3 regions of the Streptomyces sp. NPDC046197 genome follow, and region 3 is predicted to be linked to each of the others. Evidence: riboswitches for the same ligand, from Rfam matches in the RefSeq annotation. Region 3 holds a riboswitch; each other region holds the start of a gene.
The links. A riboswitch is a leader RNA that binds a small molecule or an ion and turns the genes downstream of it on or off. The one in region 3 is predicted to bind S-adenosylmethionine.
Positions count from the first base shown of each region.

Region 1: it holds a riboswitch for S-adenosylmethionine, as region 3 does, so the genes downstream of both, thrC (threonine synthase) here and AB0A61_RS32210 (aminotransferase class V-fold PLP-dependent enzyme) in region 3, are expected to answer to the same signal.
Region 2: it holds a riboswitch for S-adenosylmethionine, as region 3 does, so the genes downstream of both, AB0A61_RS08270 (putative leader peptide) here and AB0A61_RS32210 (aminotransferase class V-fold PLP-dependent enzyme) in region 3, are expected to answer to the same signal.

Region 1 is NZ_JBEYZY010000017.1:118,972-122,159, reverse strand. Features, by position in the region: gene AB0A61_RS23950 (trehalose-6-phosphate synthase) at 1-26, opposite strand, end outside; gene AB0A61_RS23945 (glucosyl-3-phosphoglycerate synthase) at 109-1,077, opposite strand; SAM riboswitch class I at 1,247-1,415, shown strand; gene thrC (threonine synthase) at 1,434-2,717, shown strand; gene AB0A61_RS23935 (MoaD/ThiS family protein) at 2,714-2,989, shown strand.
Region 2 is NZ_JBEYZY010000004.1:273,009-276,196, forward strand. Features, by position in the region: gene AB0A61_RS08260 (ABC transporter permease) at 1-32, opposite strand, end outside; gene AB0A61_RS08265 (ABC transporter substrate-binding protein) at 36-1,652, opposite strand; gene AB0A61_RS08270 (putative leader peptide) at 1,856-1,987, opposite strand; SAM riboswitch class IV at 2,007-2,121, opposite strand; gene AB0A61_RS08275 (DUF1684 domain-containing protein) at 2,210-3,034, opposite strand; gene AB0A61_RS08280 (LLM class F420-dependent oxidoreductase) at 3,097-3,188, opposite strand, start outside.
Region 3 is NZ_JBEYZY010000032.1:15,311-18,498, reverse strand. Features, by position in the region: gene AB0A61_RS32220 (cytochrome bc complex cytochrome b subunit) at 1-306, shown strand, start outside; gene trpD (anthranilate phosphoribosyltransferase) at 445-1,509, shown strand; SAM riboswitch class IV at 1,618-1,734, shown strand; gene AB0A61_RS32210 (aminotransferase class V-fold PLP-dependent enzyme) at 1,915-3,188, shown strand, end outside.

The DNA of each region.
Region 1 (3,188 bases), on a different contig from region 3:
ACCTCGGCACCGTGCGTTGAAACCATGGTCCTCAACCTAGCCCGGCCCGGAAACGCTCAAACGTACGGTTCCGCTTCGTGGGTGGCCGTATACGGCCGGGCCGGCGTTTTACGCCACCTTCCGGGCCGCGTACTCCGCGATCTCCACCATGGGCGGCCGCTCCTCGGTGTCCACCGAGTAGGTGCGCGGCTCGAAGCCGTCCTCACCCCGTTCGAACTGGGTGAGGGAGGGGCGGATCAGATGGCCGCGGGCCAGACGGAGCTGGGCGGTGCGGTAGATCGCGGCGGCCATGCGGCCCAGCGCCTGCCCGTCCTGATGCCGGTGTTTGCGCACACCGACGTCGACCTGCGCGAGCGCGTCCAGACCCACCAGGTGCAGCGCGTCGACCAGCATGCCGAGCTCGACGCCGTAGCCGACCGGGAAGGGAAGCTGTTCCAGCAGCGAGCGGCGGGCCGCGTACTCGCCGCCGAGCGGCTGCACGAAGCCGGCCAGCTGGGGCCAGTGCATGTTCAGCAGTGGACGCGCCATCAGCTCGGTGACGCGTCCGCCCTGACCTGCCGCCGCGCCGGACGCGGACTCGCCGGCGAGCGTCAGCGGGCGGTCGTACATGGCCTTCACCAGGTCCACACCGGGGTCGGTGAGCAGCGGGCCCACGATCCCGGTGACGAAGTCGGAGGAGAACTCCCTCAGGTCGGCGTCCACGAAGCAGACGACGTCCCCGCGGGTGACGAGCAGCGAGCGCCACAGCACCTCGCCCTTGCCGGGCACGGCCGGGATGCGCGGCAGGATGTCGTCGCGGTGGACGACCCGGGCGCCGGCCGCGGCGGCCACCTCGGAGGTGCGGTCGGTGGAGCCCGAGTCGACGACGAGGAGCTCGTCGACGAGTGGCACCTGCTCCATGAGGTCGTGGCGGATGACGGCGACGATGTCGCCGACCGTCTCCTCCTCGTTGAGCGCGGGCAGCACGACGCTGACCGACGAGCCGCTCGCGCGTTTGGCGGCCAGGATCGTGTGGAGCGGGCGATCGGTCACGGACCAGGAGCGTGTCCTCAGCCAGCGCTCGACTTCTTCCAGCACGGTCGGCGGCTCCTCACTGGTGTTCGGATCACGGCACGGATCACACGGTCCGGTGATCCGTCTCGCGGTTCGGACGACTATCTCAACTGTCGTGGCCGTCGGTTACAGTCTTGAACAACGCGGATGACCATCACGTGTCGGGGGTCGCCGCGGCTTCACAACCACATACCGCTCATCCAGAGGGGCAGAGGGACACGGCCCGATGAAGCCCCGGCAACCCTCCAGCCGGTTCTCGTATCGACTGCTTGCGAGCACAGCAGATCGTCTTCGCGAGGCTCCCGGCTAGGGAAGGTGCCAAATCCGTCTCACGGCGAGATGCGTCGTGAGGAAGATGAGGAGAAAGGGCCTCGCCTCACATGGCTGTGCAGACTGTTGCAAGCAGCACCGACCCCACCGTCGACCTCGGCCCCGCCGCCGCGCTGTCCTGTCGCGAATGCGGCCACCGTGTACCTCTGGGTCCTGTGTTCGCCTGCGAGGAGTGTTTCGGCCCGCTGGAGATCGCCTACGACTTCTCGGCCTACGACACCGAGGAACTGCGCAAGCGGATCGAAGCGGGCCCCGCGAACATCTGGCGCTACGCGCCGCTGCTGCCCGTCCCGGCGGACGTGGCGACCAGGCCGAACCTGAACCCGGGCTGGACCAAGCTCGTCCAGGCCGACAACCTCGCCCGCGAACTCGGCGTCACCGGCGGGCTGTACGTGAAGGACGACTCCGGCAACCCGACCCACTCCTTCAAGGACCGTGTCGTCGCCCAGGCACTGGAGGCCGCCCGCGCCTTCGGCTTCACCACCCTGTCCTGCTCCTCCACCGGCAACCTGGCCGGTGCCGTCGGTGCCGCCGCCGCGCGGGCCGGCTTCCGCTCGTGCGTGTTCATCCCGCACGACCTGGAGCAGGGCAAGGTCGTCATGGCCGCGATCTACGGCGGTGAGCTCGTCGGCATCGAGGGCAACTACGACGACGTGAACCGCTTCTGCTCCGAGCTGATCGGTGACCCGGCCGGCGAGGGCTGGGGCTTCGTCAACGTCAACCTGCGCCCGTACTACGCGGAAGGGTCCAAGACCCTGGCGTACGAGATCTGCGAGCAGCTCGGCTGGCGGCTGCCCGACCAGATCGTGGTCCCGATCGCCTCCGGCTCACAGCTCACCAAGATCGACAAGGGTCTGCAGGAGCTGATCGGGCTCGGGCTGGTGGAGGACCGGCCGTACAAGATCTTCGGCGCCCAGGCCGAGGGCTGCTCGCCGGTGTCGACCGCCTTCAAGGCCGGCCACGACGTCGTGCGTCCCCAGAAGCCGAACACCATCGCCAAGTCCCTCGCCATCGGCAACCCGGCCGACGGCCCGTACGTCCTCGACATCGCGCGCCGCACGGGCGGTGCGGTGGAGGACGTGACGGACGAGCAGGTCGTCGACGCCATCAGGCTGCTCGCCCGGACCGAGGGCGTCTTCGCCGAGACGGCGGGCGGTGTGACGGTCGGGGTGACGAAGAAGCTGATCGACAACGGCGTGCTCGACCCGGCCAAGACCACCGTCGTCCTCAACACGGGCGACGGTCTCAAGACCCTGGACGCGGTGGCGGGTACCGGGCTCACCGCGACGATCCGTCCGAACCTGGACTCCTTCCGAGAGGCTGGCCTCGCATGAGCGTGACCGTTCGCATCCCGACCATCCTGCGCACCTACACCGGCGGCCAGGCCGAGGTGAAGGCCCAGGGCGCGACCCTGGCCGAGGTCATCGCCGACCTGGAGAAGAACCACAACGGCATCGCCGCCCGGGTCCTGGACGACCAGGGCAGGCTGCGCCGTTTCGTCAACGTGTACGTCAACGACGACGACGTCCGCTTCGAGCAGGGCCTGGAGACCGCCACCCCGGACGGCGCCGGCGTCTCGATCATTCCGGCGGTGGCCGGCGGCTGACGGCGCGTCGGCGTGCCGCGCGGCGGCCCCGGACGGCCTCGTCATTACCTTCGGTAATGCCCGTCACTGAGAGTTCATCGAATTGCCTCCTCCGTGAGAGAAGCGGAGGGGGCAATTCAGTGTGATTGAGCGCGGTACAGTTGGGGAACGCGCTCCTGATCTCAGGGGCGCAAGCCATGGATTCCTGCCGCATGCCCGA
Region 2 (3,188 bases), on a different contig from region 3:
TGCGCCAGTCGCTTGATCACATAGCGGCGCATGCGCTAGCCGATCCAGGTGTCGTGCAACTGGATGCGGCTGCCCGAGTCGAAGTCGAGGCTGTGCACCTTCTTCGACACGGCCAGCTGGGTCTGGAGTTCCACCACCGGCACGTTGTACGCGTTCTGCACGATCAGCTTCTGCGCCTCGTCCACCAGCTGCTCGCGCTTGGCGGTGTCCGTGGTCGCGGCCTGGCCGGACAGCGCCGTGTCCAGGGAAGTGGCGGGCAGGCGATAGAAGTTGGCCAGCCGGGTGGAGAAGGAGGTACGCAGGATGTCAGGGTCGGAGCGGGTCACGTTGCCCCACACCAGATCGAAGTCACCGCCCTGGAGTGTGGTGGCGAACTGGCTGACCTGACCCTGCTTGAGCACCACGTCGATCCCGACGGCCTTCAGCTGCTGCTGGACCAGCTCCAGTGCGGGCTGGTTGGTGGCGGCGTTGGGGAACCAGCTGATGGTCAGGCTCAGCTCCTTGCCGTCCTTGGCGCGTATGCCGTCACTGCCGGCTTTCCAACCGGCCGCTTCCAGCAGGGACTTTGCCTTGGCCGCGTCGAAGGCGAGGTCCGAGGAGAGGTCGGTGTAGTCGGGCGTGGTGTGCGCCAGGACGCTGGTCGCCGACTGGGTGCCGGTCGGGAACACGGTGTCGGCGATCTGCTTGCGGTCGATGGCCGCCAGGATCGCCTGACGCACCTTTACGTCCTTCAGCAGCGGCCGCGAGTTGTTGACGCCGAGCCCGAAGACCACGCCGGGGTTGGCCCGGCGCAGCAGGGTGACCTGACCGCCCCCGAGTGCCGCCTCGTTGGCCTTGCCGACGCTGCTGATCGCGTCCACCTGCCCGGACTGGAGGCTGCCGGCCCGCACCCCCGCCTCGGGGACGACCTTGAAGACCAGCTTGTCCAGGTAGGTCTCGCCCTTCTTGGACCACAGCGAGGAGCCCCAGTCGTAGCCGGTGCGCTTGGCCAGAGTGATCGACTGGTTCTGGACGTACTGCTTGAGCACGAACGGCCCCGACCCGATCACACCGTCGCTGCACTTCTGCTGCGGGGTCTTCTTCACGCTCGCCGACGACTCGATGCCCAGCGAGTGGGTCGAAGTCGCCTGGAGGAACTGGGTGTTGGGCTCCTTGAAGGTCACCTTGACGGTGAGCGGGTCCACCGCGGTGGTGCTCTTGACGCCGCTGAGATAGCCCTGGGCGAGGACCCCGAGGGCGCCGAGCTCCGGCACCGCGTCGAGGTTGTCCTTGACCACCTGCGCGGTCAGCCGGGAGCCGTCGCTGAAGGTGACGCCCGAGCGCAGATGGAAGGTGAACTCCGTGGCGTCGGCGTTGATGTCCCAGCTCTTGGCGAGCCACGGCACGATCTTGCCGGTCCTGGGGTCCTGGTCGGTCAGGGAGTCCACGGTCTGGCGCACCGAGTAGATGCTCTCGTTGCTGCCGACCTGCTGTGGATCCACGCAGCCGGCGTCGGAACCCACCGCGAAGGTCAGGGTGCCACCGGACTTCGGCCGGCTGCTTCCGCTACCGGAGTCGTCGCCCGAACCGCAGGCGGTCAGCAGAACACTTGTGGTCAGCAGGGCGGCGAGGGGCGCCCAGCGGGGGGCTCTGAAAGCCGGAAGTGCGTTCACGGAGGGTTCTCCTACTCGTGTCACCAGGCAAGAAGGCGCCGTACAAGGCACGACCGTGCATGGGTGTACGGCCCCGGCCGGTACCAGACCGGTGGCGGGGAAGCGCTGTGCAGACAGGGATCAGGGCGGAGCGGGGGGCAGCCGCAGGCGGGTGCGGTGACGGCCGGTGCGTGCCGGACCACGACCGGCGGCGGAAGGGGCCGTCAGGCCTGACAGAGGCAGCTGGTCGAGCGCTTGAGGTCGATATGGCGCCGACGCGAGAGCCGGGAGAACACGGTGGCGCCGACGAAGCGGGCGCTGAGGTCACCACCGTGCCGCATACCGGTCCTCCACATTTCCGGCCCCGGTCACGAGGCCACGCGCTTGCGGAGATCGTCGGTGATCCCGCCGGGCTTTCACCTGGAGCACCCCACCGCGCGGGGAGGGTTGCCGGTCAGCGAGCCAGGGCTTGACGCTGACACTCAATGCCGTTCGTGATCGTACGGAGGGCTCTTGTCGTGCGTCAATGCCGGAAAGCGACGCCCTGCAGGGGCAGTCGGACCGGTACCGGTTCCGGCTCAGGAACCGCCGCGCTCGCGGGGGATCTTCTGGCCGGCCTCGATCGCCACCGGCAGCCGGTTCTCGGCCGGGGGCAGCGGGCAGGTGGCCAGGTCCGTGTAGGCGCACGGCAGGTTCGCGGCGCGGTTGAAGTCCAGGACGACCGTACCGTCGGCGGCGGGCGGCTCCAGGGTCAGGGCCCGGTTGGCGGCGTAGGTGGTGACTCCGGAGGTCGCGTCGGTGAACAGCACCATCAGTCGGCCCGCACCGTGGCCGGGGAACGCGGTCAGCGACAGGGGGCGCCCGTCCAGCTCGAACTCGACCCTGCCCGGAGCGTCGTACACATGCTCAAGGCCCTCGACCGCGGCGCCCACGGTGGTCGGTCGTGGCGTGTCGAAGGGGATGCAGCGGCCCGTCACGGCCCAGCGCGGGTCGGGGGCGTAGGCGGGCGTTCCGGTGAAGGCCGTGCGCAGCGGTGCGTCCGGGTGCCGGGGGCGCACGATGTCGTGCCCGCCGCGCCTGGCGATCTCGATGACGGCGTCTCCCCAGACGGCGTCGACGCCGCCGCGTTCGGGAAGCATGCCGAAGCGGTGTTCACCGTGCACCGGGGTTCCGTCGACGATCAGTTCCTCGCCGTCGTCGAGGTCTGCGACGACCCCGTCGGGGCCGGTGCGCCACGCACCGGGCGCGTCCGGGAAGCGCTGGGGCCGGTCGTCGAGCCAGTGCAGGCCGGTGACCGCCAGGAACCCGTGCGGGTCGGCGAGCCGGGCCTCATGGGCGCGGTACCACTCCCGCCAGTTCTCGGTGAAGGCATGGAAGTCGGTCGTGGTGGCCTCGGTGGTCATGGGTTCTCCTTCGTCACGGGGGTGCAGGGGGGCCGGTCGGGCCGTCGGTTCGACCGGCGTGCTCAGCGGGCCAGTTCGCCGAGGAGCCGCCAGGTGCGTCGGCGGTCGGCTTCTCCCGCGATCTCGGTGCCCGAGAACACGACCTCGGTGGCGC
Region 3 (3,188 bases):
CGGGACCGCGACAAGGTGCTGCACGGCCGCGAGACCGGCATCATCAAGCGCCTGCCGCACGGTGAGTTCATCGAGATCCACGAGCCGCTCAGCCAGGAGCAGCTGCACACGCTCACCGCGCACGAGCAGTACGCTCCGGCCGAGATCGGCCCGGCGGTCGACGAGAACGGCGTCGAGCGCAAGGTGAAGGGCTCCGAGAAGCTGCGCGCCAAGCTGAGCAACGCGTACTACGGCGAGGAGAACCAGATCCCGAAGCCGACTGTCGAGGAGTACCGGGAGATCACGAGCGGCCACGGCCACCACTGACCTCCCAGCGTCGCCACGCCACGCGAAGGGCCCCGTCCGGTGTACGGACGGGGCCCTTCGCCGTGCCCGGGGCTGGATAGGGTGGACCTGTTCGAGACCTGCGTCCCGTAGTCCGGGACACCGACCCAGGAGCGGCTTATGAGCGCTGTGACCCCCGCTGGAGGCGACATCGCGGCGGGCCGTTCCTGGCCCGCGGTACTGAACGCCCTGCTCGACGGCCGCGACCAGAGCGCGGACGACACGGCCTGGGCGATGGACCGGATCATGCGCGGCGAGGCGACCGACGCCCAGATCGCCGGGTTCCTGGTGGCCCTGCGGGCCAAGGGCGAGACGGTCGAGGAGATCACCGGGCTGGTCCGGGCCATGTACGAGCACGCGAACGTGATCGAGGTAGCCGGTCCGACCGTCGACATCGTGGGCACCGGCGGCGACGGCGCGCGGACGGTGAACATCTCCACGATGTCCTCGATCGTCGTCGCCGGTACCGGCGCGAAGGTCGTCAAGCACGGCAACCGGGCCGCCTCGTCCGCGTCGGGCTCGTCGGACGTCCTGGAGAAGCTCGGCATCAATCTGCAGCTGACCCCGAAGCGGGTGGCGGAGGTCGCCGAGGAAGCGGGCATCACCATCTGCTTCGCGGTGAAGTTCCACCCGGCACTGCGTCATGTGGCCGCCGCCCGGGGCCAGTTGGGCATCCGCACCACCTTCAACGTCATCGGTCCGCTCACCAACCCGGCGAAGGTGAAGGCCCAGGCGGTGGGCGTCGCGGATCCGCGCATGGCGCCGGTCGTCGCGGGCGTCTTCGCCGAGCGCGGCAACTCCTCCCTGGTCTTCCGCGGCGACGACGGTCTCGACGAGCTGACCACGACCTCCACCTCCCGGGTGTGGATCGTCCGGGACGGCAAGGTCACCGAGGAGCGCTTCGACCCGCGGGACGTCGGCATCGAGCTGGTGCCGGTGGAGGCGCTGCGGGGCGCGGACGCCTCCTACAACGCCGAGGTCGCCCGGCGCCTGCTGGACGGCGAGACCGGCCCGGTACGGGACGCCGTGCTGCTCAACTCGGCGGCGGCCCTGGTGGCCCTGGAACCGGGTTCCGGGACCCTGGCGGAGCAGCTCCGCGCCGGGATGCAGCAGGCGGCCGAGTCGATCGACTCCGGGGCGGCGAAGCGGACGCTGGAGCGCTGGGTGGCCGCGAGCAACGCCTAGGGGTCGCCTGGGGGGTGTCTGACACCCCCTGGCCCCTCGCCGACGGGTGTCCCGCGATCCGGACACGGGTTGCGGGACCGCGATCACTTCGCGTACGTTCCAGTATCAGGTCATGAGTGACAGTCATGAGGCCCCGGCCGACTGTCCGGCAACCCTCCGTCCGTGGCGGGGTGCCCCGGGTGAAGACCGGGCCGCAGGCAGCGAGGTCTGCGGCAAGCGCGGACCCCTCGCACGCTCCTGACTGAGCGTGGGGCCAGGGGTCCTGGTCGTTCGAGGGAGCCTTCCGTGAGCAAGCGAATGCGATAGGGCGTAGAGCCCCGCCTCCGCATCCCCCTTCCCCCTCCTCCGTGCTCGAGCCGCATCCGCTCGCACGGTGGTTCCGCTTGCCTCTCACCGGAGTTCGCCATGTCTGTCTCCACCCTTGCCGCCGACCAGTCCGTTTGTGCCCCGCTGCCCGTTCTGGGACGGGATGTCACCGTCCCGCTCGTCACCGGCGGTGAGGTCACCTACGCCGCCCTCGACTACGCCGCCAGCGCGCCGGCCCTCCAGCGCGTGTGGGACGACGTGGCCGCGTACGCGCCGTACTACGGCAGCGTCCACCGCGGCGCCGGCTATCTCTCCCAGCTGTCCACCGACCTGTTCGAGAACGCCCGCAGGGCGGTCGCCGAGTTCCTCGACTGCCGCGGGACCGACCAGGTGGTCTTCACCCGGTCCACCACCGACTCCCTCAACCTCCTCGCCCGCGCGCTCCCGGCCGACTGCCAGGTCTTCGTCTTCGAGACCGAGCACCACGCCTCGCTGCTGCCCTGGAAGGACGCGCGGGTCACCTACCTCAACGCCCCCCGCACCCCGCGGCAGGCGGTCCAGACCCTGGAGCGGGCGCTGGCCGACCGCGACCCGCACGGCCCCGCCCTCGTCTGCGTCACCGGCGCCTCCAACGTCACCGGCGAGCTGTGGCCGGTACGGGAGCTGGCCGCCGCCGCGCACGCGCACGGCGCCCGCGTCGTCCTGGACGCCGCCCAGCTCGCCCCGCACCACCCGGTGTCGGTGCGGGACCTCGACGTGGACTGGGTCGCCTTCTCCGGTCACAAGCTGTACGCCCCCTTCGGCTCCGGCGTCCTGGCCGGCCGTGCCGACTGGCTGCGCGCGGCCGAGCCGTACCTCGCGGGCGGCGGCGCCAGCCGCAGGGTCACGCGCCGCACCGACGGGGGAGTGGACGTGGAGTGGCACGAGAGCGCCGCCCGCCACGAGGCCGGCTCACCGAACGTCATCGGCGCCTACGCCGTCGCCTCCGCCTGCAGGGCCCTCACCGAGGCCGGCTTCGACACCCTCGTCGCCCGCGAGCGGTACCTGATCGACAAGGTGCGGGCGGGCCTCGCCGGGGTTCCCGAGGTCCGGGTCCTCTCCCTGTTCGGCGACGACGCCCCGAGGGTCGGCGTGATCTCCTTCGTGGTGGCGGGCTGGAACAGCTCCCACTTCGCCGCCGCGCTCTCCGCCGAGTACGGCATCGGCGTCCGCGACGGCCTGTTCTGCGCCCACCCGCTGGTCCGCACTCTGCTCGGCAGTGACCCGCAGGCCCAGGGCGAGTGCGGCGCCCCCGAGGCCGCCCCCGGCGAGAAGTCCCTCAACGCCATCCGGGTCAGCTTCGGCGCGGGCACCCCGGACGAACACGTGGAGCG